4 regions of the Lysinibacillus sp. RU7 genome follow, and region 1 is predicted to be linked to each of the others. Evidence: riboswitches for the same ligand, from Rfam matches in the RefSeq annotation. Region 1 holds a riboswitch; each other region holds the start of a gene.
The links. A riboswitch is a leader RNA that binds a small molecule or an ion and turns the genes downstream of it on or off. The one in region 1 is predicted to bind S-adenosylmethionine.
Positions count from the first base shown of each region.

Region 2: another riboswitch for S-adenosylmethionine. It lies ahead of AC3II9_RS16020 (bifunctional homocysteine S-methyltransferase/methylenetetrahydrofolate reductase); the one in region 1 lies ahead of AC3II9_RS03300 (methionine ABC transporter ATP-binding protein).
Region 3: another riboswitch for S-adenosylmethionine. It lies ahead of metK (methionine adenosyltransferase); the one in region 1 lies ahead of AC3II9_RS03300 (methionine ABC transporter ATP-binding protein).
Region 4: another riboswitch for S-adenosylmethionine. It lies ahead of metA (homoserine O-acetyltransferase MetA); the one in region 1 lies ahead of AC3II9_RS03300 (methionine ABC transporter ATP-binding protein).

Region 1 is NZ_JBYQFK010000003.1:70,908-78,636, reverse strand. Features, by position in the region: gene AC3II9_RS03325 (acyl-CoA dehydrogenase FadE) at 1-1,022, shown strand, start outside; gene AC3II9_RS03320 (arsenate reductase family protein) at 1,230-1,586, shown strand; gene gcvH (glycine cleavage system protein GcvH) at 1,664-2,044, shown strand; gene AC3II9_RS03310 (toprim domain-containing protein) at 2,109-2,432, shown strand; gene AC3II9_RS03305 (thioredoxin family protein) at 2,442-2,747, shown strand; SAM riboswitch class I at 2,804-2,907, shown strand; gene AC3II9_RS03300 (methionine ABC transporter ATP-binding protein) at 2,991-4,016, shown strand; gene AC3II9_RS03295 (methionine ABC transporter permease) at 4,009-4,677, shown strand; gene AC3II9_RS03290 (MetQ/NlpA family ABC transporter substrate-binding protein) at 4,743-5,600, shown strand; gene gltC (glutamate biosynthesis transcriptional regulator GltC) at 5,804-6,706, opposite strand; gene gltB (glutamate synthase large subunit) at 6,826-7,729, shown strand, end outside.
Region 2 is NZ_JBYQFK010000023.1:55,652-63,380, forward strand. Features, by position in the region: gene metH (methionine synthase) at 1-3,294, opposite strand, end outside; gene AC3II9_RS16020 (bifunctional homocysteine S-methyltransferase/methylenetetrahydrofolate reductase) at 3,287-5,131, opposite strand; SAM riboswitch class I at 5,235-5,333, opposite strand; gene hemG (protoporphyrinogen oxidase) at 5,431-6,813, opposite strand; gene AC3II9_RS16030 (methyl-accepting chemotaxis protein) at 6,933-7,634, opposite strand; partial or broken gene AC3II9_RS16035 (protoglobin domain-containing protein) at 7,707-7,729, opposite strand, start outside.
Region 3 is NZ_JBYQFK010000015.1:101,632-109,360, forward strand. Features, by position in the region: gene AC3II9_RS12505 (alanine/glycine:cation symporter family protein) at 1-1,039, opposite strand, end outside; gene AC3II9_RS12510 (alpha/beta fold hydrolase) at 1,197-2,000, opposite strand; gene AC3II9_RS12515 (gamma carbonic anhydrase) at 2,231-2,743, shown strand; gene AC3II9_RS12520 (hypothetical protein) at 2,880-4,412, opposite strand; gene metK (methionine adenosyltransferase) at 4,794-5,990, opposite strand; SAM riboswitch class I at 6,227-6,345, opposite strand; gene pckA (phosphoenolpyruvate carboxykinase (ATP)) at 6,546-7,729, shown strand, end outside.
Region 4 is NZ_JBYQFK010000014.1:103,059-110,787, reverse strand. Features, by position in the region: gene AC3II9_RS12010 (hypothetical protein) at 21-167, shown strand; gene AC3II9_RS12005 (LLM class flavin-dependent oxidoreductase) at 172-1,161, shown strand; SAM riboswitch class I at 1,210-1,316, shown strand; gene metA (homoserine O-acetyltransferase MetA) at 1,461-2,399, shown strand; gene AC3II9_RS11995 (amidohydrolase family protein) at 2,467-3,210, opposite strand; gene AC3II9_RS11990 (hypothetical protein) at 3,780-4,130, opposite strand; gene AC3II9_RS11985 (YczE/YyaS/YitT family protein) at 4,192-4,821, opposite strand; gene AC3II9_RS11980 (hypothetical protein) at 5,807-6,046, shown strand; gene AC3II9_RS11975 (methyl-accepting chemotaxis protein) at 6,753-7,729, shown strand, end outside.

The sequences.
Region 1 (7,729 bases):
ACGTCATTGCATTCAACATTTTAAACATCGGTCGTTATAAGCTTGGTATAGGGACTGTAGGTGGATCGAAGCGTGCACTGGAGCTTGCTATTCAATATACGAACCAACGTCAACAATTTAAAACGCCAATTTCTAGCTTCAACTTAACGAAAGAAAAATTAGCGACAATGGCAGCACATTTATATGCTTCAGAGTCATTAAATTATCGTACAGTAGGGTACTTCGAAGATACACTGAGCCAGCTATCAGAAGAAGAGCAAAAAAATGGAGCAGCCATTGCAGCAGCTGTGGCTGAGTATGCAATCGAATGTTCAATCGCTAAAGTATTTGGCACGGAAACATTGGATTATATCGCGGACGAAGCGGTACAATTACACGGCGGTTATGGCTTTATGGCAGAATATGAAGTAGAGCGTATTTACCGTGATTCTCGTATTAATCGTATTTTCGAAGGGACAAACGAAATTAACCGTATGATCGTACCAGGCACATTTATGAAGAAAGCATTAAAAGGGGAGTTACCACTTCTTCAAGTAGCGCAAAATCTACAAAGTGAATTGCTCATGATGATGCCAGAAGAGCTTGAAGATGCACCGTTAGCACAAGAAAAATATCTTGTGAAGAACGCGAAGAAAATCGCAGTTCTTGCAGCAGGTACAGCGGCGCAGGCGTTCGGTGCAAAATTAGATCAAGAGCAAGAGCTGCTTGTCAACATTGCCAACATTGCCAACCAATTATATGCGATGGAATCAGCAGTCATCCGTACACAAAAAGCCATTGAGCGTGATGGTGCAGAAAAAGCAGCCCAAAAAATTCTTTACACACAAATCTTCTGTCAAGAAGCGTTTGCTATTATTGAAGCAGAAGCAAAGGATACATTACTTGCTTCAGTAGAGGGCGATAATGGTCGCATGATGTTGTCAGCTCTTCGTAAATTAACACGTAACAATCCTTACAACTTAATTCCGAAAAAACGCGAAGCAGCAGCAAAACTGATTGCAGCTGAAAAATACGTCGTTTAATGTTAAAAAATCCGGATGCGACAGCATTCGGATTTTTTATATTAATAGTTTACAATCCTTTTTGTCGTTCTTTGTTATGTATGAATATGATGATAGAGAGGGGACATCTTTTATGGTGGTGAGGCATATTATTTAGTCTTTTTTTAGCATTTTGCTAGGAAATCTTATACAATAGAAGAGAAGATAACAATAAAAGGAGCTACATACATGCCACTGAAATTTATTCAATATCCAAAATGTACGACATGTAAAAAGGCGCAAAAATGGCTAGAAGAAAACAATATCGCTTACGAATCTGTACACATTGTTGAACAAACGCCAACACAGCAACAATTAACAGAGCTCTATAAGAAAAGTGGTCTGCCACTAAAGAAGTTTTTCAATACGTCAGGTAACAAGTATAAAGAACTAGGCTTAAAGGATAAATTAGCAAATATGTCCGAAGAAGAGCAATTAGCTTTGCTTGCATCTGATGGGATGCTCATTAAACGCCCCATTGTGACAGATGGTGAAAAGGTGACGCTTGGTTTCAAGGAGTCTGACTTCTCAGAAACGTGGAAATAGGCTGAATACAACCTTGTTTTTACTAATGAAATATGTCAAACTGAAAGAGATTTATACATTTTGTTGGAGGGATTTTCATGAGTATTCCTAAAGATTTACGCTACACAAAAGAACACGAATGGGTAAAAATCGAAGGCAATAAAGTACGCGTTGGTATTACGGATTTTGCACAAAACGAACTTGGTGATATTGTATTCGTTGAGCTACCAGAAGTAGGCGATACAGTAACAATTAACGAACCGTTCGGTAGTGTAGAGTCAGTAAAAACAGTTTCTGAATTATATTCACCAGTATCTGGTACAGTAGTAGAAGCAAACGACGAATTATCAGATAACCCAGAATTCGTTAATGAATCTCCATACGAAAATGCTTGGATGATTGTAGTTGAACTTTCAAATGAAGCAGAAGTGGAAGAACTATTAACTGCCGAAGCATACGAAGAGTTTATTTCTGAATAATACAAAGAAGCGCCTGAATCTAGTATGGATTTTGGCGTTTTTTTCAACGTAGGGGGAGAATTGAATGATTGAAAAGTGTATAATCGTAGAAGGTCGCTCTGATAAATTAAAAATTACACCCCTTCTTGCTGAGCAAGTATTGATTTTGTGTACAAATGGCACGATAGACGAAGAAGCATTAATCGATTTACTTGAACCATACGAAGATATTGAGATATTTACCTTTTTTGATCGCGATAAATCAGGGGATTATTTAAGAAAAATTATGCGCCGAACATATAGCGAGGCTGTGCAACTTGAATTACCTGTGCCGTTTAATGGTGTAGCAGAGGCACCAAGTAGTGTCGTGCGTGATATTTTACAAGCGGCTAAATTCAAAGTGAAATAGGATGAGCAGATGGAAGACTGGACAAAAGAACAGTGGCAGGAAATCATAAACGAAAAAGAGATGGCCGCTTTTTATTTATATACACCGATGTGCGGTACATGTGCTGTTGCATCTAAAATGTTAAATGTAGTGGAAGAGTTACTGCCCACATTACCCCTTGGTAAAGCAAATTTAAATTATATGGAAGACCTAGCGTATGACTATGAAATTGAAAGTGTGCCGTGTTTAGTAATCGTTAAAAACGGTAAAATTGCCCAAAAGGTGTACGCGTTTCAATCCGTACTAAATTTGTATGAAATGTTAAAAAACAATTGACGGACAATTAACAGTCATGGTACATTTACATGCATAAAATAAATTTTATAACGTTACTCTTATAAAGAGCGGTGGAGGGAAGTGCCCTATGAAGCCCGGCAACCATCACAATTGTGAAAAGGTGCCAAGTCACTCAAAGTTTTGCTTTGAAAGATGAGAGAACGGTTAACGTATAAATTGTGCGAAAACCTTTCTGCTTGTCTATATTAGTAGGAAGGTTTTTTCGTGTAGAAGGAGTTTATTATGATTGAGTTAAGTAATATAACAAAGGTTTACAAGACGAAAAACGGTGAACTAAAAGCTGTTGACAATGTAAACTTAGCGATTGAGAAAGGCGAAATATACGGTATTATTGGCTATAGTGGTGCTGGTAAAAGTACAATGATTCGCCTGTTAAATGGTTTAGAAAAGCCAACAACAGGTTCGGTAGTGGTGAATGGTGAAGAGATCTCGGCGATTTCGGGCAATAAGCTACGTGCAGCGCGTCAAAAAATTAGTATGATTTTCCAACATTTTAATCTCCTTTGGTCGCGTACAGTGGAAGAAAATATTGCGTTTCCATTAGAAATTGCAGGTGTACCAAAGGCTGAGCGCGCAAAGCGTGTAGCAGAGTTAATCGAGTTAGTTGGTCTTGCAGGGCGTGACAAAGCGTATCCTTCACAACTATCAGGTGGTCAAAAGCAACGTGTCGGCATTGCACGAGCGCTTGCAAACAATCCAGAAGTATTGCTTTGTGATGAAGCGACATCTGCACTTGATCCAGAAACAACGGATTCGATTTTAGAGCTATTATTAGATATTAATAAGCGACTTGGTTTAACAATTGTATTGATTACACACGAAATGCATGTTATTCGCAAAATTTGTCATCGTGTCGCTGTCATGGAAGCTGGAAAGGTAGTAGAGGCAGGCGAAGTATTACATGTCTTCCAAAACCCGCAAGCGCCAATTACAAAAAAATTCGTTTCACAAGTATCTGGTACAAGCGAAACAAAAGAATCGATTGAGCAAATTTTAACAAATTACCCTACAGGGAAGCTTGTGAAAGTGACATTTGTTGGACAAGCAACAGAACAGCCGATCATTTCGCAAGTCATTAAAGAATACGGCGTCGATGTAAATATTGTACATGGTTCGATTTCACATACAACAAGTGGTCCATACGGGACATTAATCGTTCATATTGATGGTACAGAAGAGCAAGTGCAACAAGCACTAAACATATTATCGCAGCATGAAATTCAGACGGAGGTGATTGAACATGCTTAGTCAATTATTTCCGAATGTAAACTGGGAAACGATGTATGAGGCAACATACCAAACGATTTACATGACAGCCATTTCAACCGTTATTACGCTTATTTTAGGTTTAGCCATTGGGATTTTATTGTTTTTAACGAGTCCGAATCAAATGTGGGCAAATAAAATCGTTCATTTTTTAACGGGATCACTTGTAAATATTTTCCGTTCGATTCCGTTTATCGTCTTGATTATTTTATTAATTCCATTTACAAAGTTTTTAGTCGGTACAATTCGTGGCACTAATGCAGCACTTCCTGCATTAATCATTGGGGCTGCACCGTTTTACGCACGTATGGTATTAATCGCATTACGCGAAATTGATAAAGGCGTTATTGAAGCGGCTCGTTCAATGGGGGCTAAAACATCCACGATTATTTTTAAAGTGCTTATTCCAGAAAGTTTACCGGCCCTTATTTCAGGGATTACCGTAACAGCTGTTGCGCTTGTTGGTTACACAGCGATGGCAGGGATTATCGGAGCAGGCGGTTTAGGGAACTTAGCCTTTATCGAAGGGTTCCAGCGTAGTCGTGATGATGTAGTGTTGATGTCAACGATTATTATTTTAGTAATTGTATTTGTGATCCAGTGGATTGGCGATGCGATTACAGCACGTACAGACAAACGATAAGGTAGTATCGGCGATAGCCGTTTTTATAAAAAGACATATAAGATAAAGAAAAGGGGTTTCAACACATGAAGAAGTATTTATCATTATTAGCAGTACCATCATTAGCACTTGCATTAGGAGCTTGTGGCTCTGATGAAGAAAAACCAACAAATGATACAGCAGCAAATGAGGCGGGGGAAACAGCAGAAGATACAAAAATTGTTGTGGGTGCTTCAAACGGTTTACATGAACTAATTTTAAAAGAAGCAGAGCCAATTTTAGAAGCAGAGGGTATCGATTTAGAGGTTAAGCCATACCAAGATTATATTATGCCAAACCAAGATTTAGAGTCTGGTGATCTTGATGCGAACTATTTCCAACATATCCCTTATTTAGAGCTTGAAATTGCAGAAAAGGGCTATGATTTCGTAAATGCGGGTGGGATTCATATTGAGCCAATCGGTATCTACTCTCAAAAATATAAATCATTAGACGAGCTACCAGATGGTGCTACAATTATCATCTCAAACTCAGTATCTGACCAAGGTCGTATTCTTCAATTATTAGAAGCACAAGGATTAATCACACTAAAAGATGGTATCGACAAAACAGCTGCAACGATTGATGATATTGTAGACAATCCGAAAAAATTAGTAATTGATGCAAGCTCTGCACCTGAATTATTAGTAACATACTATGAAGAAGGTGAAGGAGATGCGGTAGTTATCAACTCTAACTTTGCAATCGATGCTGGAATTAATCCACTTGAAGATTCAATCGCAATCGAAGGTTCTGAGTCTCCATATGTAAATGTCATCGCAGTTCGTAGTGAAGACAAAGACAGTGAAGCAATTGCTCGCTTAGTAGAAGTATTACATTCTGAACCAATTCAAGAATTCATTCTTGAAGAGTGGGGCGGCGCTGTCGTACCTGTATCAAAATAATAAATCAATTGATCCCGAGGTGAACATCAACCTCGGGATTTTTTTGTCGTAAATTGCGTTTTTCTAAGCAGGGTTCGCCAATATTCCCCAGGAAATCCTCAGTAAGAAGGGCGCTTTTGAAAAGGTATTTTGAGTAGAGAATTATTAAGAAGTGTAGGGGGATTCGGAAAGTTTTTACTTTCCCAATCCCCCTACTGCCCACATTATTGAAATTGTGTTAAGCGAGAGAAGAAGTTTGTAACAAATTGTAGAAATACTTGTTCAGATGGAGCGAGTTCTCGGTTCGTTGGGGAAATGACACCAACTGTACGACGGATTACAGGTAATGCGATTGGAACTTTTACGGTCAAGCGTGGTGTCGAGTCAGATAAGGAGCTTTCAGGTAATAACGTCACTCCGATACCTGCCGCCACTAACCCTTTCAATGCATCCATATCTTCTCCTTCAGATGTAATCTTTGGGACAAAGCCGGCTGATTTACATGCTTCCACAGCTACTTTATGCAAAATATACCCTTCTGGGAATAAAACGAAATTTTCGTTACGTAAATCTACTAAGTTAAGACGCTCGTTTTTGGCAAGTGGATGATTTGCTGGTAATAGTGCATGGATATTCTCACTAAACAGAATGGTGGGCGTAATCGCTTCATCTTTCGGAGGAAGCGGTCCTAAAAAAGCTAAATTTAATTCTCGATTTTTCACAGCCTCGATTAAAAATTTATACGAACCTTGTCGTAAATGAAAAGATACATGGGGATATTCCTTTTTAAAGGCAGAAATAACCGTTGGTAATACATAACTTGCTAAACTTGTCGGGAAACCGATTTTGATTGTGCCTTTTGCTGGATCTAAGTATTCTTCCACTTGCTTTGCAGCAAAGTCAATTGCCTTTAACGCGGTAATTGCATGTTCTAAAAAAATTTTACCAATTGGTGTTAATTTAACATTGCGCCCAATTCGTTCGAAAAGCGGTGTTCCTAGTTCATCTTCTAAGTTTGCAATTTGTCGGCTAATCGCTGACTGTGCTACGTGAAGATATTCTGCTGCTTCAGAAATATGTTCTCGCTCAGCTACCTCTACAAAGTAGCGTAATTGCCTTAATTCCAACGCTTTCACCTCATTTATCGAAATATTAGATTGATTCCATCCAAACTATATATTGTTTATATTATTTCGGAAACTTTAAAATGTAAATACGTTAGTGAAAGATTTGGGGGGAATTTATTATGACTTTTCATCAATATCCACAACCACAGGGCCTTTATTCGCCAGAATTTGAACATGATGCGTGCGGTATTGGGATGTACGCAAATTTTAAAGGGAAGCCATCACATGATATCGTAAAAAACGGTTTAGAAATGTTATGTCGCTTAGAGCACCGTGCCGGACGTGGTGGAGACGGAAAAACAGGTGACGGAGCAGGGATTATGGTACAAATCCCTCACGCCTTTTTTAAATATAACTGTCCAGATTTATATTTACCGGAAAAAGGGGATTATGCAGTAGGACAATTATTTTTTACAGAAAAAGAGCAAGAACGTATGGCGATTGAAGAAAAAATGAATGAGCTGATCGCACAAGAAGGTCAAAGTTTAATTGGCTGGCGCTGGGCTCCAACAAATAAACAAAACTTAAGTGCTATTGCCAAATCTTCTGCCCCCGTTGTACGTCAGGTATTTATACGTAATAAGGTAGGAGAACGTTTAGCATTTGAACGTAAATTATATGTCATCCGTAAACAGTTAGAGCACTGGGCAGAGGCGCAGGGCTATGAGTTATATATGCCAAGTTTGTCAAGTGAGACAATGGTCTTTAAGGGCTTACTTGCGCCAGAGGAAGTAAGTGACTTCTATCAAGATTTGCAAGATCCTAGTTTTGTATCGGCTTTTGCTCTTGTTCACTCCCGTTATTCTACCAATACATTCCCTTCTTGGAAACGTGCACATCCAAATCGTTATATTATTCATAATGGTGAAATTAATACACTACGCGGTAATATTAACTGGATGCGTGCACGTGAGCAACAGTTTGTATCGGAAGCATTCGGTGAAGATTTACAAAAAATCTTGCCAATCATTGATACAACAGGGTCTGATTCATCGATGTTGGATAATGCATTTGAGTTTTTTG
Region 2 (7,729 bases), on a different contig from region 1:
TTGGTCTTCTAAGTTTGGACATGCTGGGTAACCAAAGCTGAAGCGTTGGCCTTGATATTTCGCTGCAAAACGATCGCGCATTGTGAAATCCACACCGTCCGGGAAGCCCCATTGGTCACGAATTTCTTGGTGAATACGTTCTGCAAAGCCTTCCGCTAATTCTAATGCTGTCGCTTGTAGCGCATGACTTTCTAGGAACTTACCAGCATCTTTCAATTCACGTGCAGCAGCTGATACGCCGCGACCTGCTGTGACGACCATTAAAGCAATATAGTCCATCTCGCCCGATTCTTTCGTTTTTAGGAAGTCCGCTAAACATAGGAACGGTGCTTTGGACTGGCGCGGGAATGTGAAGCGTTCGATTTCTGTGACGCCGTCTTCCGCATAAACAACGACATCATCCCCGTCTGCTTGTGCTTTAAAGAATTGATACATTCCTGATGGCTTTAATGTTTCGTCGTTTAAATAACTATCAACAAGCTCTTTTAATTGCACCGCGCGCTCTTCGCCTTCCGCAATCGCCTTTTCAACATTTGCCTTAAAGCCAAGATGATGCCCGATTAATGTACGCATATTCACATATGGATATAAATGTGATACTGCATAATCACGCTTCACGTGACGCACTAAATCTTTCGGTGTAAATACAGGTGCATCCGCGATTGTGCGCACTGGTTTTTCTGCTACTGCCACTGGACGCTCTGCACGCTTGCTATCGGCTTCCGCGCGTTTTTCAATCGACGCTCTTAGCTCCTGTTCTAGCTTTGGACGCTCTTGCGGATTCATTAAACGATTCGCCACATCTAAGCCTTCCATCGCATCTTTCGAATAAATGACAGGACCATCATAATTTGGCGCAATTTTTGTTTCCGTAAAGCGACGTGAAAGCGCAGCACCACCGACCATAATTGGCACATCAATCCCCGCCTCTTTAAAGTCTTGTGCTGTTAATACCATTTGCTGTGCAGATTTTACAAGCAAGCCTGATAATCCGACAAAGTCTGGTTCCTCACGACGAATCGCTTCAATTAGTTCAGCCGGTGTTACTTTAATGCCTAAGTCTACTACTTTAAAGCCATTGTTCGATAAAATGATATCTACTAAGTTTTTGCCGATATCATGTACGTCCCCTTTAACTGTTGCCAGGACCATTTTTCCTTTGCTTGCGGATTCATCGTTTTTCTCCATAAATTGCTCCAGATGTGCAACGGCAGCTTTCATCACCCCTGCTGATTGCAATACTTCGGCAACGATAAGTTGGTTTGTATTAAATAAACGCCCAACTTCCGCCATCCCGTCCATTAAAGGTCCGTTAATAATATCAAGCGGTGAGTCAAATAGCTCAAGTGCTTGATCTAAGTCATCAATTAACCCTTCTTTTGTACCTTCTAAAATATAGTAAGCTAAACGCCCTTCCACTGTTTCAGGTAGGCTCGCTGCTGTTTTTTCCTTCTTTTTGTCCCGATAAAATTCTGTAAAGGCAGCTAATGTTTCATCGTTAGTACGGAAGATTAAATCATTCGCTAGCTTGATTTCCTCTTCTGGAATCGATGCATAACGCTCTAGCTTTTCTGTATTCACGATGGCATAGTCTAAGCCCGCTTGTGTACAGTGGTATAAATACACTGCATTTAATACTTCACGACCAACTGGCGGTAAACCAAATGAAATATTACTTACACCTAGTACCGTTAACACACCCGGTAGTTGCTCCTTAATGAGACGAATGCCTTCAATTGTCTCTTCCGCAGCACCGATATATTGTTCATCCCCTGTACCAACTGGGAACATGAGTGGGTCAAAAATAATATCCTCCGGTGAAATGCCCCATTTTTGTGTCAATAAATCATGTGAACGTTTCGCTACCTCTAATTTTTTCTCACGTGTTACAGCCATACCAATTTCATCAATTGTACCGACAACGACCGAAGCCCCGTACTTTTTCACAAGCGGCATCACGGCATCAAAACGCTCTTCGCCGTCCTCTAAGTTAATGGAGTTAATAATCGCTTTCCCTTGGCAGAATTTTAGCGCCTCTTCCATTACTTTTTCATCCGTTGAGTCAATGACGATTGGTACTTTTACCTTTTTGACGACTTCCGGCATGAAGTGTTTCATATCCTCTACTTCATCACGGTCTGGATTCGCTAAACAAATATCCACTACGTGTGCTCCGTTTTTCACTTGTGCACGGGCAATTTCTGCCGCTTCCTCGAATTTGCCATCAATGATTAATTGCTTAAATTTCCGTGAGCCAATCACGTTTGTACGTTCCCCAATAAATAACGGACGCATCGAATCATCATATTGTAATGGCTCAATCCCTGAAACAGCGTGACCATGCGCCTTTTCAGGCATCTGACGCGGAGCATACCCTTCCACTGCCTCGCGAATCGCGGCAATATGTGCTGGTGTCGTACCACAGCAACCACCTACAATATTGAGCCAGCCTTTTTCAGCAAAGCCGCGTAGCTTTTTCGATAACGAATCTGGCGTTTCATGATAGCAACCTTCCTCGTCTGGAAGCCCTGCATTTGGATAACAACTAACATAACTTGTCGCTAAATCCGATAAGGAACGAATATGATCCGTCATAAATTCTGGACCTGTCGCACAGTTTAAACCAACTGATAACGGCTTAATATGCTCAATCGAAATGTAAAATGCCTCAATCGACTGACCAGCAAGCGTTGTCCCCATCGGCTCAATTGTGCCAGAAATCATCACGGGTAACTCGACACCCAGCTCATCAAACGCGCGCTGCATCGCAATCGTTGCCGCTTTTACGTTCAGCATATCCTGACTCGTCTCCAGTAAAATTAAATCAGATCCTGCTTGGACAAGTGCTCGCGCCTGCTGATAAAAGTTTTCCTCTAGCTCTTCAAATGTAATACCGCCTGTAACCGATAAGGTTTTCGTCGTCGGTCCCATTGCCCCCGCAACAAAACGTGGCCACTCTGGTGTGGAAAACTCCGCTACCGCTTCCTTCGCTAATTCGACCGCACGAATATTAATTTCATCCGCTTTATGGCCTAAATCATATTCATTTAATACAAGTGGTGTCCCACCAAATGTATTCGTACAAATAATATCCGAACCGGCTTCTAAATAAGCACGGTGAATCTTTTTTAACACATCCGGACGTGTAAGGACTAAGTTTTCGTTACAGCCATCTAATTCTTCGCCGCCAAAATCTTCCGGTGTTAAGTTTTCATTTTGTAGCATCGTCCCCATCGCACCATCAATAATGAGGATTCGCTTTTCTAGTTGTTCATAAATCGGGTGGTTACGCATTTACTTGTGCTCCTTCTCTTTTTGCATCTAGCTCTTTGACATAATCCAACAATTGAAGTGTCATATCGTATCGTAAAAATGGCGTAATTAAATAAATACCATTGAAATATTGACATGCTGTATCTAATAGTTCTTTCGCGATGGCTACACCTTCTGCCGTCGCCTTTTCTTTATCTTCCCCGCACGCTTCCATACGCGCTAGCACGTCATCCGACAGCTTAATGCCCGGCACTTCATGATGTAAAAATTCTGCACTTCTAAAGCTTGTCACTGGCATAATGCCAATATAAACGGGTGCCTCTAAATGCTTCGTCGCTTCATAAGTTTCAATTATTTTTTCCTTTGAATACACGGGTTGCGAAATAAAGTAATCACAGCCATGCTCCAGCTTTTTCTCCAAGCGGTCTACAGCACGTGCTACGACACGCACATTCGGATTAAAGGCACCCGCAACCGAGAAGTTAGCTTTTTTACGAAGTGGCTTGCCTGAAAATGAAATCCCTTCATTTAACTGTTTAATGAGTGCCATCAGCTCCATCGATGACACATCATATACACTTGTTGCCCCTGGGAAATCCCCTACCTTTGTCGGATCACCTGTAATGACTAAAAGATCATGTAGCTGCAGTGCATCAAGCCCCATTAAATGTGACTGTAAGCCAATTAAGTTACGGTCACGACACGTTAAATGTGGGAGAACACGTACCCCTTCATTTTGCAAAATAGCGGACATGGCGATGTTACTAATACGCGGTGAAGCGAGTGAGTTATCCGCCATCATAATGACATCTGCTCCGTTTTCGTAAAGTGCTTTTGCCCCTTTCACAAACCCTTCGATTTCAAGGTGACGCGGTGTATCTAGCTCTACAATCACAGAACGTTCACGTTTTGCTTTCATATGAAGCGGTTCATACTGACGTGGCTCTGGTGAACGAACAAATTCCACTGTCCCAGGCTTTTTCGCTTTTTCTGTAATGGGCTGGCTATTGGCTAAACGTTTTTTCGTCGCCTCGATATGCTTTGGCGTTGTGCCACAACAACCACCGATTAAACGTACCCCTTGCTTCACTAGCTCTTCTGCTGCCCGTGCAAAATAATCAGCCTCTGATTCATACACGACACGGCCATCTTCAACATCTAGTAGCGAGGCATTTGGATAAGCAGACAAATAAGCTCTTTCCGGTAAATTCACTTTTTCAAATGCTTGAATCGTATGGAATGGTCCTAAACGACAATTACTACCAACAATATCTGCTCCTAGTGCTTCCAGCTGACTAAGTGCATCCCCCAGTGCAATGCCCCCCTGTAAAATACCTGGCTCATGCATTGATACTTGAGCAATGATCGGCAAGTCTGTTAAGGCACGAACCGTTTGAACAGCTGCTTGGATTTCTTCGTAATCATAAAATGTCTCCAGTAAAATACCATCGACCCCACCAGCGAGTAACACCTTTGCCTGTTCGTCGATAGCCGTCACAATTTCTGCTAATGTCGCATCACTTTTACGAATACCACGAATACCACCAATTGTTCCGAGTACAAAGACGGCTTTACCTTCAGCTGCTTTTTTAGCGATTGCCACTGCTGCTTCATTAAACTCTTGCACACGACCTTCATAGCCGTAACGCGCTAATTTAATCGCATTAGCTCCGTACGTATTCGTTTGAATAATATCTGCTCCCGCTTCAATGTATTGCTCATGAATTTTCTCTACTATTTCGGGTCTTGTAACATTCATTTCCTCATGGCAATAATCTAACCCATATGAATAAAGCAGTGTCCCAATCGCGCCATCTGCCGTTAATACACGCGTCTGTAAAGCTTCAAGTAACCCCATCTATGCCCCTCTTTTCCCTATACTGAATTGCACAATTTTTCAGTTATTTTTTTCTAAAATAAAAAGCCTTCTTTGTATAAGAAGGCTATAAAATCGTCATTCCTTCTCATCTTTACGGCATTTGCCGACTGGATTTAGCACCTGACTATTGTTGGTTGCTGAAGCTTCATTGGGCCAGTCCCTCCGCTTCTCTCGATAAGAAAATATATGAATTTTGTCAATAATTAAAAGAATCATAACGTTATATGAAACGAACGTCAAGACGTTTTGCGATAGTAAACGTTTTCATGCATTATTTCTTATAAAATAGCGACAATCTGCTCGGCTGTGTGCTTCCCGTTTTGAATGCACGCACCGATCCCTACGCCAAAATAAGAGCAACCCGCAAGCAGTACATTGGGATAGCGCTTCGCTAAATCTGCCACGACAACCGATAAGGCGTCATGATGCGCTAAATCATAGCGTGGCATTTGATCGATCCACTTTGTTACCTTAACAACAGTTGGCTCATCCTGAATACCGAGACTGAGTGCAATATCCTTCCGTGCTACCGCTACAAGTTCATCATCGGTCATTGCTGCGAGTTCTGCATAGCGTGGATTCACATTTTTATAAAATAAACGTACGAGCAAATTCCCGTCAGCCGATGTATGCTTCCATTTGCGACTCGTCCAAGTAGAAGCATCACATACTAAATCGCTATTATGTGAGACGATAAAACCTGTTCCATCTGCCGGTAATATGCTATCTGGTACATCAAAACCGACATACAGTGTAATGGCAGAAGCAGTTGTAAATTTATTCAAGCTCACTTGCAACGCTTCATCCTTCAGCACTTCACGTACCGTTTCATTCGGCACAGCTAATACCACAATATCCGCTACAATCGTTTCTTCTCCTACGACCATTTCATATTGGTCGCCCATTTTCGTTACGCTATGCACTTCGGCCTTTTTCATAAATGTTACGTCAGGTAAACTTTCTTCTAACCGATCGATGATGGCCGATAGCCCATTGCGGAATGAAATGAATTTTTTATTGGCCGCCTTTTCAAACTGCTCACGGTTTGCTTCAAAACCTTTCATAATACTGCCGTACTCATTTTTATAGTCGACTAAATACGGTAATGTCGAAGCAAGGGAAAGTTGATATAAGTCCCCTGAATACACACCGGCAAGTACAGGAGCAATTTGCTTCCGTACAATTTCCTCTCCTAAGAAGTGTTCAAGAAACGCCCCAATCGAGCTTTCCTTCGTAAACGTTGTATTCGGCATCGTTGCATCTTGTAATACACGTTGCTTCGCTTCATCTGAAATTAGCGTACTTGCTTGCAAGGATTCGATACTCATCGGAATGCCGAACGTAGAACCTGCTGGAATCGCGTGCAGTTCATTATTTGTATGAATATAGGAAACGCCTGTCTCATTGTAGACAAGCTCTGATTCAAACCCTAACTCACGAACTAACTCCAACACACCTGGATGACGTGCGACCATAGAATCAGCGCCGGTTTCCATAATGAAACCATCCTCGTGCGTGGAATGAATTTTACCACCTAAGTATTCATTGCGCTCAATCAAAACTAACTTCGCTTCTATGTTTTTTTCTTTCATTTGGCGTTTCACATAATGCATCGTGCATAACCCTGTAATGCCGCCCCCAACAACTACTATCGTCTTCATATTGACCTCTCCTATACGGTAGAAATATCCTACATACAGTATAAACCTTTTCGAGAGCAAATAACGGGACTTTGTATTACAAAATAAAGAAAAGTATTCCCCAAATAGCGGAGAATACTTTATTCATTTAGTTCTTGTGAAATATAGACTAGTTTATCGGCGGAGTTCGTGACCGCATCAAAAGCAATCGAAAGTTGACTAATGACACTGCAAAGGTCTTGAATTTTTTGCTCAATTAAACCATTTTGGGTTTTCGTGTCACTCATGGAACATAAAATATGCGCAAATTTTTGCTCTGTTTGTCGCATGTCTTCCTCACCAAATTGAACGTCTTGCTGAATTCGTGCTAGAGAACGCTCCAATTTTTCCGTCCGTTCATTTGTATCGTTCAATAAATTCCCTACTGTATCAATAGAACATTTCGTTTGCTCTGCCAATTTTCGCACTTCATTGGCCACGACGGCAAACCCTTTGCCAGCCTCCCCTGCACGCGCCGCTTCAATCGAGGCATTCAGCGCTAACAGATTCGTCTGATTTGCGATATTTGTGACAATCGCCATGATGTTTTCCATTTGCTTTGTCATATCCGTTAAACGATGCACATCACGTGCTACTTCATCGACAGAGGAAGCAATCGTCATCATATTCGCGGATTGGGCATGCATTTGGTCTTTTCCTTCAATTGCTTGCCGTTCTGTTGCACATGAAATTTCATTTGTACGCTTTGCATAGGCTACGAGTTCTTCTGTTTGCACATTTAACTGTTGATAGGAGGCATTGGTTTGTTGCGCAATGTCCGCTAAACTTTCTGCCGATTCCACAATCGCATGACCTACTGCTGCTTTTTGGTTATTTACCGCATTTTTGGATTCTTCTACGTACGCTTCAAATGCTTCTAATACAAGCTGTTGCTCCA
Region 3 (7,729 bases), on a different contig from region 1:
TTGGGTAAATTTCATATGGCTCATCGTTGACCATATGCACTTCACCATCCACCATTACCGGTATTTTTTCTGCACTTTCATCGTGTACATTGTACATACCTGTAAATAAAATCATAAATGCCGTAGCCGAACAGATTAGTAATGTATCAATATAAACTGATGCCGCCTGTACTAACCCTTGCTTTGCTGGGTGAGATACTTCTGCAGCTGCCGCAGGGTGCGCTCCTGTCCCTTGACCCGCTTCATTGGAATAAATACCACGCTTTACGCCCCAAGCAATGGCAGAACCTATAATACCACCAAATATTTCCTGAGCGCCAAATGCACTTGAGAAAATAAGTGCAATGACACGTGGTACCTCGCCAATATTCATGGCAATAATGACAATCGCCATTAAAATATACGCTAAAGCCATAAACGGTACAATGACTTGTGCTGCATTCGCAATCGATTTAACCCCACCAATAATAATAACCCCAAGTAAAATAGCAATAATTAGACCGATAATCCAATTATCAATTCCGAATGCATTATTCATTGCCCCAGCAATCGCATTTGATTGAACACCAGGCATTAAAACAAGCATTGCTAGTAATGCTGCTACTGCAAAAATAACAGCAAACCACTTTTGCCCCATGCCTTTTTCAATATAGAACGCTGGACCACCACGATATTCTGTTTCTCTCTCTTCTTTGTAGATTTGTGCCAATGTCGACTCTACGTACGCAGTCGCTGCTCCGATAAAAGCAATTGCCCACATCCAGAACACTGCACCTGGGCCACCCATCCCAATGGCTGTGGCAGTACCTGCAATATTACCGGTACCTACGCGACCTGATAGCGCAATAGACATCGCTTGGAAGGAGGAAATTCCTTTTTCCGATTTTTCCCCTTTAAACATGAGAGTGAACATCTCTTTAATATGGCGGACTTGAAGGAATCGAGTAATGATGGAGAAGAAAAGACCGATTAACATGATCCCATAAATAAACCAAGGTCCCCAAAAAATATTGTTCAAAAAGGTAACAATACTTTCCATATAATACCCCCTTTGTTTTGAAATAGTTTATTAGTTTGAAATACACTATATTACAAAAAGAACCGTCATTCAACCAATTTTTTTAAAATTTAAAATAGTTAATCCCGAAATTAAATACAAAAAAACACAATAGGCTCACCCTACTGCGTTTTTATAGTTAATCAATAATATAGCCTAGTGATCGCAGACTATTATGCATAAAGTCTTTTGTTAATAAAAATACTTCTTCCCGTTCAAACTCAAAAAATAAACTACTTAAGCATTCTGGCCACTCTTTGAATTGAAAACTTTTCGAGTTTTGTTGCACAAGCCATTGTTTAGAGGCAGTTGTATCTGTAATTTTATCTCGCCCACCTGTCATGACAAGTAATGGGATCGAAGAAATCTTTACTTCGGGGTCTTTTAACATTTTTAATAACTGTTGAAGCTCACGATACCATTTCACTGTCACAACGGTGTTAAACGGTATTTCATCTTTCATTTCACCATATACTTCAAAATTACGTGTTAATCGATTATGGGTAATCTCATGCGTTAACTTTACACTTGATGTAATAGCACTTAAACTTGATAACGCTTTGGATAGTTTTCCTGGTTCTAATTTTAGTTGCAACCAAGGTGACACCATAATGAGACCTGCACATTCCACTTTATTTCGGTATACAGCACGTGCTGCAATTGTAGCACCCAGCCCATTTCCAATAATAAATACCGGCAAATTATCGGTCTGAGCGACTTCTACTAATTGTTTTGCATATGTGTAGTACTCACTAAAATCTTCATCATGATAGCGATGATTTTTTGTTTGTACACCATGCCCCGGTAAATCTCCCATGACAACGTGAAATCCTGTGCTGCGCAATTTTTCAATCAGCCACGCATACCATGCATAATGCTCATAAGCGCCATGAAAAATAGCAACAACCGCTTTCGGCTGCCCCTCAGCTTCCCATTTCCACATTGGACTTCCTCCTAAAACTCTCGTTCATTATGTTTAAAAAGTGTGAAAGTAACTGCTTCTCCATCATTTTCGCTACCTCCATTGTCTAACCTAATTCGGCACGAATGCTTATCTCACACTTTAACTAGAAAATAGTCATACTTTTTTGCCTTATCAAAAAGTTTGTTTATTTCGTTTCATATATTTGATACGATAATTATATATATTAGCTTGAAATGAGGAGATTGAATATGATTTACCCTTATAAAGATAAAAATCCGAACATAGACCCATCCGCATTTATTGCTGATTATGTGACGATTACTGGTGACGTTACTATCGGAGCAGAAACATCAATTTGGTTTAATACATCGATTCGCGGCGATGTGGCCCCAACTATTATTGGCAATCGTGTAAGCGTCCAAGACTTAAGTTGCTTGCACCAGAGCCCAAACAATCCTTTAATTATTGAAGATGAAGCAACGATTGGCCATCAAGTAACATTACATGGCTGTGTTGTACGTAAGCGCGCATTAATTGGTATGGGTTCAATTATTTTAGATGGCGCTGAAATTGGCGAAGGCGCTTTTATTGGTGCCGGTAGCTTAGTCCCTCCAGGCAAAAAAATCCCACCAAATACATTAGCGATGGGACGTCCTGCGAAAGTCGTGCGTGACATTACGCCTGAAGATCGCGAAGATATGGACCGCATTATTCGCGAATACGTTGAAAAAGGACAGTTCTATAAATCACTTCAAAAATAATGCATTGAACATATAATAAAAGACTAATATATTTCATTTTATCAAAAAAATATTAAATATTCATTAAATAGTGGTCAAATGATTAGATAGTAACATATCCAAATAAAAAATGGGCGTTTTACGGACGCCCATTTCTTTATTGAAGTGTTTTGACTAATTCATTGAAAACACCTTTATATGTGATATTTAGTTCCTCTAAATATTCCACGGTCTTCATTGCTTCTGATGGAGTAATTTTGTCTGCGCTGTCGCTGAATTCATATGTTGACGTAGTTTGTCCCCATAGTTCACCAGTTGTCGGGTTAACCCATCGTTCCCCTAAATCTTCAAGTCCATTTAACATCGAAACAGCGGCTTTTAAATATTTTTCATCATTCGTTATTTTATAAGCCTCAAATAACACATTCATTTTGGAAATAATCTGTTTTAATGAAGCATGTGATTTTTTCACTTCTTTATTTTTCCGAAGGGCCATATAATCTGTAATATAGTAACCATTTCGTGTATGAATCACATTTCCTCTAGCTCTCTGCGCAGCTAAAAAATCAGCATAATCAAGCATGGCACTACTTAATGCCTCATCATGTAGTACATCTTGTGTATCGTATAAAAATTGATGTATCACTTCATTTTCTTGTGCATTTATATAAGGGGCTTGTATATTATACTGTTCCTTTAAAAGACCGCTTGTGTACTCCGTGACAAATGCATCTTGCTTACCCGATTCTTTATACTCTACTAGCTTATTTACTAAAACAACTAGCATATTATAGTAGAAGCGTTCTTCTGTTTCTTGATAGTTCTCTAAAATCGCATCATTCGCCATATTGAATAAGTTTCTACCGTATACATTTTCTAAAGCTGGCTCAGTATCCGTATGTAATTTTGACATCATACCATTTATTGTTAACCATTTTATGGAGCTGTGCTGCTCTGCATTTGATAGCTCTTTATATGCTGTCGCATTACTTTCATTTTCAAAAAGCGGCTCTGCTGAAATCATCATCCAACTTTCTGAAATGTCGTTTTTAGCTGTTGTCTTCATTGAGAAAGGAATGACTAACCCTCCGTCTAATTGCTCGACTTCTCCAAACTGATTTTCTTCTATTAACTGTCGTACTTTCGAAACATTTCCAGTATCATTTTCTTCAGTAATTTTTTTAGATACATAATTATGAGAAAGCAGCATTGATTTCGTTAAATCATTTGCTTTATATAAATTATAGATTCCTTTGACATTGGTTGTCTCATCTACCCCATAAGCTTCATCTGTAGATGTATACGCCTCTGCCATCATATCGAACTTCTCATAGCGGTCTGTTCCTTTAACCGTTAAAGTAACTGGTAAATCCATTTGGTTGCCACGCCCATTGATAAACTCAAAAAACAAAACCTTATCGCCATTATCTATGACTTTCTCGACAATTTTCAACGTCCCCGCTAGAAAAACACCTTGTCTTACTTTATAGATAGAAGTGTGATCAGATGAATGAATTTTTTCTTCCTGAGAAACTGTCACTTCTTTTAATTTAAAACCGTCAATTTCTAATTGAATGGCTGTATTATCGATTTCGATTTGCTGAACCGTTCCATATGTACCACCATAAATGATTGCAGCTACTAAAACAATTGCTGTCGCTAGTATTAAGCCAATTTTTTTTATATTCATAATTCCCTCTCCTTCTATGCTCTCTATTATAAAGGAGAGCTTGGTTCATTACCAACCTTCCCCTGTTTATTTTTTACATGATTAGCTATTTCGGAATAACACTTACAAATTATTGCATCTTTTTATATGAATAGCACTCTTTTCAAGTTAGCATCTACTCCTTAGAAAGAGCCTTTATAGCGTAAGTTATAATATCAAGCGTGTTGATTTCCGCTAAGGCTGACCCGCTTTCCGCAGGCACGGCTTCCACTAAAATAGCACGCTTAGTACCTTCTAGTATTTGTATAATCGCCCCCTCTGAATTTTTCACTTAAATTAAAAATAAGCCGCCACATTTGTGACGGCTTTTACCTTATTCCCTGCAAAGAAATGGTATGGTAATTATAATCCTGCTTTTTCGCGTAACAGCTCTGCTTTGTCTGTTTTTTCCCATGGTACATCTAAATCTGTACGACCGAAATGACCATATGCCGCTGTTTGTTTATAGATTGGACGACGTAAATCAAGCATTTGAATAATGCCTGCTGGACGTAAATCAAATAATTCGCGTACCCATTCTACCATTTTACTTTCTTCTACTTTCCCTGTGCCAAATGTGTCAACTGCGATTGATACTGGACGCGCTACTCCAATTGCGTATGCCAGCTGCACTTCTGCACGATCTGCTAAACCAGCTGCTACAATATTTTTTGCTACATAACGTGCTGCATATGCTGCGGAACGGTCAACTTTTGTTGCATCCTTACCAGAGAATGCACCGCCACCATGACGAGCATAACCACCGTATGTATCCACGATAATTTTACGGCCTGTTAAACCAGCATCCCCTTTTGGTCCGCCAATTACGAAACGACCAGTTGGGTTGATGAAGTATTTTGTATTATCATCAATTAACTCCGCCGGTACAACAGCATGAATCACAAGTTCTTTTACATCTTTTTGGATTTGCTCTAATGTTATATCTTCATCATGTTGTGTAGATAATACAATTGTATCAACACGTACAGGCGTATTGTTTTCATCATATTCTATAGTTACTTGTGTTTTACCATCTGGACGAAGGTATGATAGCTCGCCACATTTACGTACTTCTGTTAAGCGACGTGCTAATTTATGTGCTAAGCTAATCGGCAGCGGCATAAGCTCTGGTGTTTCATTGCATGCATAACCAAACATTAAACCTTGGTCACCAGCACCAATTGCTTCAAGTTCTTCGTCAGACATTGAACCTTCACGTGCTTCAAGCGCTTGGTCCACACCTTGTGCAATGTCAGGTGATTGTTCGCCAATTGCAACTAATACAGCTAAATTTTCAGCATCGAAACCGTACTTACCGCGTGTGTAACCAATTTCTGCTACTGTATCGCGCACAATACCTTTAATATCAACATACGTTGAAGTTGTAATCTCACCAGATACTAATACAAGTCCTGTTGTGACAGTCGTTTCACACGCTACACGTGCATTAGGATCTGCGGCTAAAATCGCATCTAAGATAGCATCTGAGATTTGGTCACAGATTTTATCTGGATGCCCTTCTGTTACACTTTCTGATGTAAACAGTCGACGGTTTGTCATTTGTTTTCCTCCTAAAATTGCCCTGCGCAAAGACGCAATATTGATACGGTACTCATTACCCATGTAAGTCTATCCGTACGGATTGAAACTCAAGCCCGTTGCTAACTTTTACACGAGGATTTAGAAAAGCATTATAATAATGAAAAAATTCCAAATGCTGAATTTTTTCTTATAAAAACAAAAAACCCTTTCACTCATTCATCGAGCGAAAGGAATTAACTTTTCGTTACCTTTCACTCTTATCGTTCAAGGAATATGTCCTTGCATCAGGTTGGCACCAACACGTTACGTTTATACGTATTGCAGGTTGCCGGGCTTCATCGGGCCTTGACCCTCCACCAACTCGGGATAAGAGTATCCGTTCAATTTCCCATATTACGAAATTTGTTTTATTATGTCAAACGTTTTATAATCGTTTTAAGAATTATAAAAAATTCACAAAATAAATTAAGAATTAGTATAGATTATTAAAAGCAATGTGTTATACTATTTTTGAATTAAGAATAAACTGCCCTTATCTAAGGGAACTATATAAAAAAGGATGGTATTTAATCGATGAATTCAGTAGAAATCAACAACGAACTGAAGGATTTATTAAGCGGGACAAATGTACAAGTACAACTTTCTGTACCACAATTAGTTGAAAAAGCAACTTCACGCGGTGAAGCTACATTAACAGTTGACGGCGCATTACGTGCTGAAACTGGTAAATATACAGGTCGTTCACCTAAAGATAAGTATATGGTCGAAGAAGAAGGTTCAAAGGACAAAATTGATTGGGGCAAAGTAAACCAACCGATTTCAGCTGAAATTTTCGATAACCTATACGTAAAAGTGGTTAACTACTTAAAAGAGAAAGACGAGTTATTCGTATTCAAAGGATTTGCAGGAGCTGACAAAGACTCTCAGCTATCAATTCAAGTTGTAAACGAGTATGCTTGGCATAATCTTTTCTGTCATCAATTATTCATCCGTCCAACAGCTGAAGAATTAGCTGCTCATGTAGCTGATTTCACAATCGTTTCAGCTCCATCTTTCAAAGCTGATCCTGCTGTTGATGGTACACAATCTGAGACTTTCATCATTACGTCAATGGAAAAGAAAATCATTTTAATCGGTGGTACTGAATATGCTGGTGAAATGAAAAAATCCATCTTCGGTATTATGAACTACTTATTACCAGAGCAAGGTATCTTCCCAATGCACTGTTCTGCAAACGTTGGTGAAGCTGGTGACGTAGCATTATTCTTCGGCTTATCTGGTACTGGTAAAACAACTTTATCAGCTGACGCTGACCGCAAATTAATCGGTGACGATGAGCACGGTTGGTCTGACAATGGTGTATTCAACATCGAAGGCGGATGTTACGCAAAAACAATTAACCTTTCTGCTGAAAAAGAGCCAGAAATTTACAATGCTATTAAATTTGGTGCTGTTTTAGAAAACGTAGTAGTTGATGCAGAAACACGTGTATGTGACTACGATGATGGCTCATTAACTGAAAACACTCGTGTAGCGTATCCAATCGACTACATTGAAAATATCGTAACACCATCTGTTGCAGGTCACCCAAAAACAATCGTATTCTTAACTGCGGATGCTTTCGGTGTGTTACCTCCAATCTCTAAATTAACAAAAGAGCAAGCAATGTATCACTTCTTAAGTGGTTTCACTTCAAAATTAGCTGGTACAGAGCGTGGCGTAACAGAGCCAGAACCAGTATTCTCTACGTGCTTCGG
Region 4 (7,729 bases), on a different contig from region 1:
ATGTAGTAGGTATTGGCTTAATGATTGTGAGCCTTTTACAAGCGGTGAATTATTGGAATGAAAGTTTACCGAAATCTATTTTTTATCTTATTTTTGCGGGTGTCATCGGCTGGCTCATGTTATTTGTAACGAAAAAACGAAAAGAAATGGAACAAGAAAAAGGGTGAGGACATGAAAAAACTAAAGCTGCCTATTTCGGTATTAGATTTAGTACCCGTACTAGAAGGACAAACCGCACATGAAGCCTTCGTGCGGGCGCGAGATTTGGCACAGCATGTAGATGCGTTAGGCTATACCCGTTATTGGCTAGCGGAGCATCATAATAGCCGCGCTATCGCAAGCTCCGCTACAGCGGTAGGTATTGGCTATATTGCAGAAGCAACAAAGCATATTCGTGTCGGCTCAGGTGGTGTAATGCTACCAAACCATGTACCCCTTATCGTAGCAGAACAGTTTGGTACATTGAATGCAATGTATCCAGGACGCATCGACTTAGGTCTTGGTCGCGCACCTGGAACAGATCCATTTACCGCTCGAGCACTTCGTCGGAATATAGCTGGGGAGGATTTTGAAGAAAATTTATTAGAACTACAGCATTATTTAAGTGACGCTAAAGAGACAGATCCAATTCGCGCTTACCCAGGATTTGGTGACAATATTCCGATGTGGATTTTAGGATCTAGTCTGTTCAGTGCGGAGCTCGCTGCTCGACGCGGATTGCCCTATGCATTTGCTTCTCATTTTGCACCAGATTTCTTGACACGTGCCATCAAGCTTTACCGGGAGCAATTTACACCGAGTGAATACTGTGAAAAACCATATGTATTAGCATGTGTGAATGCGATTGTAGCGGATACCGATGAAGAAGCACACTACTTAGCGACAACTTTCTATCAATTCTTTTTATCCATTATTCGACGCGATCATCAGCTATTAAAGCCACCAGTCGAAAATATGGACGCGAATTGGTCACCTTTTGAACGTGACGCAGTGATGCAACAACGACAATACACATATATTGGTAGTCAAGAAACGGTAGCGGAGCAGTTAAAGGTGTTTATTGAAGAAACAGGCGTAGATGAAATCATGTTTAGCACCTCTATTTTTGATAACGAAGCGCGGAAACACTCGTTTACATGCTTACGAGAAATTTTTGATTGAATTGTTGAAATATTCTAATTCGCGTGATACAATTTATCTAATTTAATAATCTTATCAAGAGAAGCAGAGGGACATGGCCCGATGAAGCTTCAGCAACCTCTAGTCATACTAGAAAGGTGCTACTTCCAGCAAGGACTTTCCTTGAAAGATAAGAGCGAGCGTCTAATACCCTCTCATTCTTATTTGCTGGAATGAGAGGTTTTTTGCGTAGATAGGAAAGTTTTAAGAAAGGACATCATCTATATCTATTGTAGTATAGATATGTTTTTTCTAATTTCATAGAAATGGGGGATACGAGTATGCCGATTAACATACCGAAAAAATTACCAGCTGGAGATTTACTACGAGAAGAGAAAATCTTCATCATGGAGGAAGATCGCGCCCGCACGCAACAAATTCGACCACTAAACATTTTAGTTTGCAATTTAATGCCAGAAAAAGAGAAAACAGAATTGCAATTACTACGTTTACTAGGTAATACACCACTTCAAGTGAATGTGACATTTTTAAATACAGCGACATATGAATCTAAAAATGTATCGAAATCGCATTTACAGCTTTTTTATAAAACATTTGATGAAGTGAAACACCGTCGATTTGATGGCATGATTATTACAGGTGCACCTGTAGAGCGGATGGAATTTGAAGAAGTCATTTATTGGCGGGAAATTGCAACAATTATGAACTGGGCAAAAGTCAATGTGACATCGATTATGTACATTTGTTGGGGAGCACAAGCAGCGTTGTATCATCACTTTGGAATTGGGAAGTTTGAGCTGCCGAAAAAATGCTCAGGTGTTTATTCGCACGTTATTACAGATTTAACGGTCGACTTAGTGCGTGGGTTTAGCGACGAATACGTAGCACCACATTCCCGCCATACATCTGTTTCGATTGATGAAGTGCGCAATCATAGTGATTTAAAACTGTTAAGTTATTCTGATGATGCGGGTGTATTTATTGTCCAATCAAAAGATAATAAACACATTATGATTACGGGACACTTAGAGTACGATGCGACGACATTACGCGATGAATATGTACGTGACATCGCCAAGGACGATAATGTTGAGATGCCGGTGAATTATTTCCCAGAGAACGATCCGCTAAAAGAGCCTAAAAACACATGGCGTGCACACTCACACTTATTGTTCTACAACTGGCTTAACTACTACGTATACCAAGAAACACCATACAAATGGGATTTCGTTGAAGAAAATATTGAGTTTCATATTTAACACAAGCCGCATGATCGGGAATTACTCGACATGCGGTTTTTTACGTTTAGTAGAAAGAATCTGCACTTTAATCGAAATACCATTTAACCGCATTCGAGTATAAAATTTTATTGGCAGCTTGTTCATCAAATAGCTGTTGAATCAGTTCAATATCTGCGTATTCAAAAGGTCTTTTTGCTCGTGTAGATGGTAAATCTGTTCCGAACATCAGCGCTTCTGGATTGATTTCATAAATTGATTTTAAGGCATTCTTAACATTCAAATCTACGCGACCAAAACCAGTAGCTTTGACGTACACCCCTTTATCCACTAGCTTTAATAAATGTGGTAGTCCTTCCTCAGATAATCCTAAATGGTCGATGGATATTGCTGGTAATTTTTCAATCTTTGCTGCAATTTCAGGTAACTCTTTTGCATCCATATAAAGTTCACTATGCCATCCCACTAAATCATAAACCCTTCTAGCGAAGTAATCTAACTTCGATAAGTCTTCTGAACCACCTCTTTTAATGTTAAAGCGTAATGCTTTTACCCCGTTTGCATGTAAATGGAGTATTTCTTGATCCGTCACTGAAAACGGTAATTGTGTGACGCCGCAAAATGTTGGTCCCATTTTTTTGAGCGCTGCTAATAAATACTTTTGGTCAAATCCTTGGAATGAACCCGACACAATAGCGCCACCTAATACATTGAAATGAGCTGTTTCACCCTGATAATCTTCGACAACATAACTAGGGGGCAAATAGCCTTGGTTTTCGGTAATCGGAAAGTCAAAATCAATAATATGAAAATGTGCATCAAAAATTCGCATAACAATACCCCTTTCTTTTCCTTAACATATCAAAAAAGGTGTATAAAGAAAATTACGGGTTATTAATGCAAGTGCATTAATATATCTTATCGAATGAACTGAAACATATTCATTTCATAATATAGAGATAAGCATGAAAAATTTTAAAAAAGGATGATGAATATTTCGGTAGTGAGCACAGTTTTGTCTCTTCATCAAGGAAGAATGCATGACAGCTTGGATGATTACTTAGACATTGATCGCTGGGAGAATGATGGCGGTAGCTGTTCGAGGACAAGGTATAGCCGCGGTCGTGACTGAAAAATATAGGAGAGCTTGAGCTAAAGAGGGAGGCGAGCAGTCTCTCTCTTTCAAAGAGGTTGGGGCTATTTCAAAAAAACGATACAATCTATGCTATACTCAAGTAGTACAGAAGGGGGATACATATGACGACTTCATTTTTAATTATTTTCCCAATTGCATTTGCAATTTTTGTTATTGCGTCCGCATTTGCATTTTATAAATTCCGCCACTTTTTCTCCCGTGAACAATAAAAGAAGGTAGCACTCACTTTTGAGGCTACCTTCTTTTTATATTAGTTTTGTGAGCAAAGCTTGGGCGGGTGCAGCGTCTGCTTCGCCATTGTTTGCTGCTTTCATTAGCAATTTACGGAACTGATTTTTCATCTCTGCTGTTAGTGCGTCCTTATCAAACACATCAAACTTGCATTTATGAAGAGGGATTGTATCGGATTCACTAAATCCATCCTCGTAAAATAAATTCCACGTGATGTACTCGCCGTCATCATCAATACCTACAGAGCAAGTCAGTAAAAAGCTTTCAGCGGTTCCTTCCGCTACCACTTCCTCATAAAAATCTTCATCGTCCAGTAATTGTTCTTCTAAGTGCTCATAAGCCGATGTTGTTGTAATCGTAATCATTTCTTCAACTCCTCTGTTTGCATTATAACAGGGGATGTAGATTTTAACCTAGTTTAACTAATTAGTTATAAACAGAGCTTTCCGTACCTGTTGCGGCGTAGAATAACTTTTCGTTTACTTTCAGTGCCCATTGCACAATCGGACCGAGTCCAAAAGACATAATGATCGTGCCGATTCCGATAGGGCCACCAAGTAAGAAGCCTGTAATCGCCACTATGATTTCCATCGTCGTACGAGCTCGACCGACACTCCAGCCAAGCTTATGTGAGAGGAGTAGCATTAATGCATCACGTGGTCCGATTCCTAAGTTTGCTACAATATACATGCCACAACCGAAGCCAAGCAGTAATAGGCCTATACAAAAAGCAATTAATTGCGGGAAGAACCCGTTTAGCGTCGGTAACATAGCATTGAAAATATCAATGAAAATCCCAGCTAAAAACATATCTAAAAATGTCCCGATTTTCGGTAATCGTTTCATAAACACCGAGTCAATCGTTAAAATGATTAAACCAATGATAATCGACCATGTCCCAATCGTTAAACCGAAAGTATCTGCCAGCCCGATGTGGAGTACATCCCAAGAACCAACCCCTAGCGATTTCGCTTTAATCGTTAATGTTATACCAAATGATAATATGAGTATTCCTAGTAAAAAGAATGTACTTCGCCAATAAATATGTCTTTCCATCGTATCCCTCTATCTCTCTGTTGTACAAATGCTTCTAAGATGCCACACATTATTATAACGAAAGAAGGGTGAAAACTGCTTTTTTCTGCTAATTCCCAAAATAAAGACTTTATTCTTCAACACGCCATGTTGGGGGACCCGTCAGATTTATGCGAATTTACAATGGTAAGGAAAGAAATATCCCCGAACGACGCTTTGGGCGCTTTACTTCAATATGGTTCACTATTTTCACCAATCCCTAAATCTATTATAGAAACAAAGCAAGTTATAAAATAAAAAACTACATCCAATTTGGATGCAGTTTTATTTTTTTCTAAGCAGTGTATCCCCAAGAGGGATTCCAAACACAACAGCCACAACCGTTAGAACTAATAGGGCTTGAAAAATAAAATACGCAACTTGATCGAACATCGTATCTCTCCTTCCTTTCTTAATAATTCTTACCTTATATTCAGTAATTATCCAACTCCTATTGAAGAGTCAAACTAATAAAGCACAAAGTCATTTGTTCTTTATTAGTTTATTTTATTTCATTACAACGTATGTATGCAGTCGTTACTTTTTATATTTTGTTATCTTCAACAATAGGGTGCGATTGTTAAGCAACACCATTACGAAATGATCGATCTTTTTTCAAACTGGATTCTTTATATTTATTGTAAATTTCCGGTTTTTTGTGTGATTTTTTGATCAAATTTTATTTCAAAGCAACAAAAAGAGGATATATGCTCATATATTGAACATATTATCCTCTTATTAGTTTATAGTCTATTTAAAAATTTTTACCCGATTATATTTTTTTACATCTCATTTTGGTGAAGACCCATTCCTTCTGAATATATTTTCTATACGGGATTACGTGAGATTTATGCGGATTTACAACGCTAAATAAAAAATTATTCCCAAATGAAAGCGATTTGGGGGCGTTTTTAAAGGGGATAACTAGAGTTTTGTAGAATATTAAGGGAATCAAAGGGGTGAATATATGAACAAACGTGGAACAGGAGTTGCTTTTATAGCCATAGCTGCATTTTTATTTTCAGCAAAATATATAAGTGCCGCCATCTTCGGTTCAGGTGTAGCAAGTTGGGACGAGGATTTATTTAACGCAATGTTAAGCTATATTGGCAACCCTTTGAGCATATGTAGCATTATTGCTTTATTATTAGGTCTAGCGTACATAGCTTGGGGTGAATATGAAGAATTCACAATGAAAAAGCGATAGATAAGTATTCATGTCCATACAAAAAAAGTTCCCAAATCAAAGTTTGGGCGTACACCAAAAAGCCACAAAACGATCAACGTTTTCGTGGCTTTTCCTATGAACATTATTTATACAGCTTTTTATGTAAGAAGCGCAAACACTGGATATATCAATATATACACGATTATGACTTCCCTTTTGGTATGCATAAAATCATGTATATTTCTTAGCGTTGTCAATCCGCATTTCCCCCTATTGGAAATACATTTCAATCAAAGAGCAAGCCCCTTTTATCAATTATTCCATTAAAAAAATCACACTGATAAGAAAGATGTTATCTCATTAAAAATCTATATTCCTAAATGAAATCCTCATACATTGATTCTTTATCCTCTTTATTTTTTATAAAAATAAGAATAAATGTTGATTTTTAGTTATATATAATTATAATAGAGTAAAATAGTTGAAGTAATGAACACCATTTATGTAGGTGGTTGAATGGATGTAAGCTAGTAGTGAAATACCTTCGTATCACTACTATAGGGGATTTTATTGGTTTTTTTGCCCGCCTTATTATTATACGAAAAGACCCTCGAAACTTCTAACTATGTATAGTTAAAAACACCTAATTTCAGAATAGCTTCAAGTCTACTAACCGAATAGAAATACGAAATGGAATGTATGTATTCAAATGAAAAATAATACTATGTAAAGTTGAGGGGAAAAGATGGTCTTTTTCATAAATAAATCTAACAAATGGGATCAATATATAAATGCTTCAGAAACAGACTTACCTAAAGTGGGGGAGCGAGCGAAGGAGCGCTTATCGTTCTTAGGTGTCGACCAAGAAACGCTTAACAGGGTCAAACAATCAGCGGATATATTAGCTCCTTTTAAGAAGGAAATAATCAATAAATTTTACGGAAGAATACAATCTGAACATATATTTAATCAACTTATTGCGCAACACTCCACAGTCGATCGTTTAAGAGAGAAGATCGAACAATATATCGATCAATTTTTAGAAGCGGAAGTAGATCAGCATTATATCGTGACGCGAATAAAAATAGGGGAGTACAATAGTCAAATTAATTTGACAGCAGAAAATTTTGTTGCGGCACATGATTTGTTGATTCAGATAATGACTACAATTTTAATGGAAAAACTACATCGTCATCCTCAACGTATGATAGAATGCGTGGTTGCTGTACAAAAGCTAGCAGCCTATGACAAACAATTGATCGTTGAAGTATATATGGAAAATACGTTTAAATACTTTTTAAACGAAGTATCTGATATGTTAAATGAGATGATGAGTTTAGATACAATCAAACAACTGCTTTCGAACATGCAGAAAAAGATAGACGAGACCCATAGTGTAACTGCCGCAACTGAAGAAATGAGTGCTTCTATACAGGGGGTAGCAAATTATGCAGTTGAAGTAGCAAAAGGAACAGATGAGGCGGTTCATTCAGCGGAAGAAAGCGGAAAAGTCGTAGATGAAACGATGGAAGATATAAGGCGAGTCGGTCATGTATATGGAAAAATTGTAAAGAATGTGGAACAACTGAATCAAGAAATTGACTATACACAGGATATTGTGAGAATCATTAAAGAAATCGCTGATCAAACCAATTTATTAGCGCTAAACGCATCGATTGAAGCGGCTCGCGCAGGAGAGCATGGGCGTGGTTTTTCAGTAGT